2 linked regions of the Collimonas fungivorans Ter331 genome follow. The protein of the gene in region 2 interacts with the protein of the main gene of each other region in a pairwise test. Links are inferred from orthologs where the notes say so. Each region holds a gene or a part of one and is shown on either strand. Other genes may lie near its edges.

Evidence for each region. Proteins that work in one complex are often made in the same cells at the same time.
Region 1: the proteins of hflK (region 2) and ftsH interact in binary tests that used the Escherichia coli proteins (3 or more experiments, as listed by UniProt). The link is inferred for Collimonas fungivorans Ter331 from one-to-one orthologs.

Annotation. Positions count from the first base shown.
Region 1 is NC_015856.1:2,967,152-2,970,059, reverse strand. What follows is about bases 1-2,901. They hold ftsH (ATP-dependent zinc metalloprotease FtsH), read left to right. Parts: upstream 1-458; coding sequence 459-2,345; downstream 2,346-2,901. Other genes in these bases: folP (dihydropteroate synthase), read left to right, coding at 2,479-2,901; CFU_RS12885 (RlmE family RNA methyltransferase), read left to right, coding at 1-308. In the rest of the region: more of folP, read left to right, coding at 2,902-2,908. UniProt on the Escherichia coli protein: Acts as a processive, ATP-dependent zinc metallopeptidase for both cytoplasmic and membrane proteins. Plays a role in the quality control of integral membrane proteins.
Region 2 is NC_015856.1:2,262,476-2,265,471, forward strand. What follows is about bases 3-2,991. They hold hflK (FtsH protease activity modulator HflK), read left to right. Parts: upstream 3-842; coding sequence 843-2,141; downstream 2,142-2,991. Other genes in these bases: hflX (GTPase HflX), read left to right, coding at 3-754; hflC (protease modulator HflC), read left to right, coding at 2,141-2,991. In the rest of the region: more of hflX, read left to right, coding at 1-2; more of hflC, read left to right, coding at 2,992-2,996.

The DNA.
Region 1 (2,908 bases), 700 kb from region 2 along the record:
AGCGCCTGCTGGAAGGGCGCAAGGTGGACCTGGTCTTGTCCGACATGGCGCCCAACCTGTCCGGCATCGCCATCTCCGATGCGGCGCGGGTCGAGGAAATTATCGATTTGGCAATTGAATTTTCGCAGCAGCACATGAAGCCCGGCGGCGCCTTGCTGGCGAAATGTTTCAACGGCACCGGCTACAATGAGGTGCTGATGAAATTCCGCCAGGAGTTCAAAACCGTGGCTTCCAGGAAGCCCAAAGCCAGCCGCGACAAGTCTTCGGAAATCTTCTTGCTTGGCAAAATATTGAAAAATCCGCGCTAAATAGCAAGTTTTCCTTGATTTATCGTGGGTACGTCCACATATCCTGCCTAGCAAGCCGTATCTATTCCGAGTAAAATCTAAGGAATACCTCGAAGCCGTACCTCGAAGCTGTACCTAAAAATAGGCGCGCAGCGCGTCCAAGGAGTTCTAGTGAACAATATGTTTTCCAAAGCCGCCATCTGGGTGGTCATCGCCCTGGTGCTTTTCACCGTATTCAAGCAGTTCGACGGCCGCGGACTGGCCAGCGGCGCCGGGCCGATTGCCTACTCCGATCTGATCACTGAAATCCGGGCTGGGCATATCACCGATGCGACGATTGAAGGCGGCAACATTGTCGCCAGCACTTCGGACGGCAAGAAGGTGAAAACCGCCATTACGGCGCTGGATCGCGGCCTGATCGGCGACTTGGTCAACAACAATGTCAAATTCGAAGTCAAGCAGCCGGAAGAGCCATCGTTCCTGCAGCAGATCTTCATTTCCTGGTTCCCGATGATCCTGCTGCTCGGGGTCTGGATCTTCTTCATGCGGCAGATGCAGGGCGGCGGCAAGGGCGGGGCGTTCTCGTTCGGCAAGTCGAAGGCGCGCATGCTGGATGAAAACAGCAATACCGTTACTTTTGGCGATGTTGCCGGTTGCGATGAGGCCAAGGAAGAAGTGTCCGAGCTGGTCGATTTCCTGCGCGACCCTACCAAATTCCAGAAACTGGGCGGTCGTATTCCGCACGGCGTCCTGCTGGTCGGTCCACCGGGTACCGGTAAGACCTTGCTGGCCCGTGCGATTGCCGGTGAAGCCAAAGTGCCGTTTTTCACCATTTCCGGTTCGGATTTCGTTGAAATGTTCGTCGGCGTCGGCGCATCGCGCGTGCGCGACATGTTCGAAAACGCCAAGAAGCATGCGCCATGCATTATCTTCATCGATGAAATCGATGCAGTCGGCCGCCATCGCGGCGCCGGCATGGGCGGCGGCAATGATGAGCGCGAGCAGACCCTGAACCAGATGCTGGTCGAGATGGACGGCTTCGAGGCCAATTCCGGCGTCATCGTGATCGCTGCCACCAACCGTTCCGATGTGCTCGACAAAGCGTTGCTGCGTCCGGGCCGTTTCGACCGCCAGGTCGTGGTCGGCCTGCCGGATATCCGCGGCCGCGAACAGATCTTGAACGTCCACATGCGCAAGGTGCCGATTTCGACCGACGTCAAGGCCGATATCCTGGCCCGCGGCACGCCTGGTTTCTCGGGCGCCGACCTGGCCAACCTGGTCAATGAAGCGGCCTTGTTTGCTGCCCGCCGCGCCAAGCGCCTGGTGGAGATGCAGGATTTCGAGGATGCCAAGGACAAGATCGTCATGGGTCCTGAGCGCAAGTCTGCCGTGATGCGCGAGGAAGAGCGCCGCAATACGGCGTATCACGAATCCGGCCATGCGGTGGTCGCCAAACTGCTGCCGAAAGCCGATCCGGTGCACAAGGTCACCATCATGCCGCGCGGCTTTGCCCTGGGCCTGACCTGGCAATTGCCTGAGCATGACCGCATCAACATGTACAAGGACAAGATGCTGGAAGAAATCGCCATCCTGTTCGGCGGCCGTATTTCAGAAGAGATTTTCATGCACCAGATGTCGACCGGCGCTTCGAACGACTTTGAACGCGCCACCAAGCTGGCACGGGCGATGGTGACGCGTTACGGCATGTCCGAGACCTTGGGCACCATGGTCTACGAAGATACGGAGCAGGATGCGTACTTCGGCCGTTCGTCCTCGAAAACAGTGTCGGAAGCCACCCAGCAAAAAGTCGATGCCGAGATCCGCAGCATCCTCGACCAGCAATACGCCTTGTCGCGCCGCCTGCTGGAAGAAAACAAGGACAAGGTCGAAGCAATGACCAAGGCCCTGCTGGACTGGGAAACCATCGACGCCGACCAGATCAACGACATCATGGAAGGCCTCGAGCCGCGCCTGCCGAAAGCCGGCAGTTCGGTGCGCAAGGCGCCCGGCGACAATCCATCCGGCGGTGTTTCGCCGAATGCCACCGCGCCGGCCTGATCCGGTCCGGAGCGCCTCTGGCGTCGCAGCTTGTGAAATAACCGTCAGCAAGGGTGAGGAGCAATCCTCGCCCTTTTTGCTTATTTTCGTGCCTTTCTTTCGTGCCTTTCGCGCCCTCAATTTAACTTCCTATATGCAACAATATTTTCAATGCGGCCGCTACCGGCTGCCGGTCAACACGCCGCAGGCGCGGCCGCTGGTGATGGGCATACTTAACATCACCCCCGATTCGTTTTCCGACGGCGGACAGTTCCACTCCCTCGAATTCGCCTTGTCGCATGCGGAGCAGATGATCGCCGACGGCGTCGACATCATCGATATCGGAGGCGAATCGAGCCGTCCCGGCAGCCCGGCGCTGTCGCTGGAAGAAGAGCTGGACCGCGTCATGCCCGCCATCTACGCCCTGCGCGATTGCGGCAAGCCGCTCTCCATCGATACCTACAAGCCAGCCGTGATGCGCGAAGCGCTCGCCGCCGGCGCCGACCTGATCAACGATATCAACGGTTTTCGCGCACCTGGCGCCCTGGAAGCAGTGAGCGACAGCGATTGCGGTTTGTGCGTGA
Region 2 (2,996 bases):
TCTGGCGACACGGCTGATCCGCGGCTGGACTCACTTGGAACGGCAAAAAGGCGGTATCGGCTTACGCGGACCAGGTGAAACCCAGCTGGAAACCGACCGCCGTTTGCTCGGCGACCGGGTCAAGGCCTTGCGCGCCAGGCTCGACAAGCTGCACCGGCAACATGCAACGCAACGGCGCGCACGCGGGCGCAGTGCCACTATCTCGATTTCGCTGGTGGGTTACACCAATGCCGGCAAATCGACCTTGTTCAACGCGCTGGCGAAAGCCGGCGTGTATGCGGCGGATCAGCTGTTCGCCACGCTGGACACCACATCCAGGCGGGTTTACCTGGGCGAGGCGGGCAGTGTGGTGATTTCCGATACGGTCGGCTTCATCCGTGAGTTGCCGCATCAACTGGTGGCCGCATTCCGGGCGACGCTGGAGGAAACCATCCATGCCGATCTGTTGCTGCATGTGGTGGATGCTGCAAGTCCGGCGCGCATGGAGCAGATCGAGCAGGTGAACCTGGTGCTGAAAGAAATCGGCGCCGACCATATTCCGCAGATTCTGGTGTGGAACAAGATTGACGCAGCGGAACTGGAGCCGGCGGTCGAACGTGATGAGTATGATAAAATTCAGCGAGTTTTTGTGAGCGCGCAAAAAGGGCTGGGCCTGGATTTATTAAGGCAGGCCATCGCCGAATTCGTGACCGGCAACCCGCCGGCAGCGGCATATTCGGCGCCGGCCGCGGAAAATACGCAGCAGCAGGTGTAAAGCCATTGTTAAGCCGTTGTTTCAAAAGTAAGCGCCTCTAACGAGCATTCCAACCTATTTGTTTTATTTACTTAAAGATAACGATCGAATGCTTGGTACCTTATTCAAAAAACTTGGTGTGAAATTTTCGTTGAACGACCCGCAATGGGGCCGGAATTCGCAAAATGACAACAAGCAAAACAATGACGGCAAAAAGCCGAATAACGGCGGCCCGCCTGACTTGGACAAGCTGTGGCAGGACTTCAACCAGCGCCTGGCGCGCCTGCTGGGCAATAAAAACGGCGGTGGCGGCGATTCCAGCGGCGGCGGCTTCAATCCGGGCAGCGCCGGGATGGGAATCGGCGTCGGCGCGATTGCCGCCGTGGTGGCCTTGCTGTGGCTGGCCAGCGGTTTCTTTACCGTGCAGGAAGGCCAGACCGGTGTTGTCATGACATTCGGCAAGTACAGCCATTCGACCACCCCAGGTTTCAACTGGCGCTGGCCTTACCCGATCCAGAGCCATGAAATCGTCAATGTTTCCCAGGTGCGTACGGTCGAGGTCGGCTATCGCGCCAACGCCAAGAACAAGCAGCCCAAAGAAGCCCTGATGCTGACCGATGACGAAAACATCATCGACATTCAGTTCGCCGTCCAGTACACGCTGAAGAGCGCATCGGACTGGGTTTTCAACGTCCGCGATCCGGAGGAAACCGTGCGTCAGGTGGCGGAAACCTCGATTCGCGAAGTGGTCGGCAGGAACAAGATGGATTTCGTGCTGTACGAAGGCCGTGAAAAAGTGGCGCTCGACACCAGCCAGCTGATGCAGCAGATCCTGGACCGCTATAAGGTCGGCGTGCAGATCACGAATGTCACGATGCAGGGCGTACAGCCGCCGGAGCAGGTGCAGGCAGCGTTCGACGACGCGGTTAAAGCAGGCCAGGACCGCGAGCGCCAGAAAAACGAAGGCCAGGCTTACGCCAACGACGTGATTCCAAAGGCGCGCGGCGCGGCTTCGCGCCTGCTGCAGGAAGCGGAAGCGTACAGCGCCCGCGTCACCGCCAATGCCGAGGGCGATGCCTCGCGCTTCAAGCAAGTGCTGACCGAGTACCAGAAAGCGCCGGGCGTGACGCGCGACCGGATGTACCTGGATACCATGCAACAGATTTTTGCGAACACGACAAAAGTAATGGTTGATGCTAAAAGCGGGAGTAATTTATTGTATTTGCCACTGGATAAGCTGATTTCGCAGTCGGTGGCCAGCGCCGTGCCGGGCGCGGCGGCAGGCAGCGCCGGGACCAGCGCATCGTCGTCGACGATGAAGGATGGCGCCAGCACGGTCGAAACGCGGCCGCAGCCGGACGACCGTTCGCGCGACAGTCGCGACTCGCGTGATCGGGAGGGCAGATAATGAATCGCCTTATCTCCCTGCTGATATTCGTATTCGCCGCGCTGTGGCTGCTGTTTTCGACCATCTTCGTGGTCGACCAGCGCCAGTACGCGATCCTGTTCGCCTTCGGCGAAGTGAAACAGGTGATCAACCAGCCTGGCTTGCATTTCAAGCTGCCGCCGCCGTTCCAGAACGTGCTGTTCCTCGACAAGCGCATCCTCACCATCGATCCGCCGGATACCGACCGTTTCATCACGGCGGAAAAGATGAACATCCTGATCGACGCCTTTGTGAAATGGCGGATTACCGATCCGAAACTGTATTTCGTCAGTTTCGGCGGCGATGAAAAACGCGCCCAGGACCGCATGTCGCAAATCGTCAAGGCGGCCTTGAACGATGAAATCACCAAGCGCACGGTGCGCGAAGTGATCTCCGGCCAGCGCGGCAAGGTGATGGATTCGATCCGCAGCAAAGTAGCGGAAGAGTCGAAGCAGATCGGCGTCGACATCATCGATGTGCGCCTTAAGCGGGTTGACTATGTCGACCAGATCAATGCGTCGGTGTACGACCGCATGAAGTCCGAGCGCCTGCGGGTTGCCAATGAATTGCGTTCCACCGGTTCCGCGGATTCGGAAAAGATCCGCGCCGATGCCGACAAGCAGCGTACCGTGATCCTGGCGGAAGCTTATCGCGATGCGGAAAAGATGCGCGGCGAGGGCGATGCCAAGGCTTCGCAGATTTACGCCCAGGCATTCGGCCAGAATCCGGAATTCTACAAGTTCTACCGTAGCCTTGAAGCTTACCGCGCCAGCTTCAAGACCCGCCAGGATCTGATGGTGATTGATCCGAACTCGGAATTCTTTAAATATTTCCGTA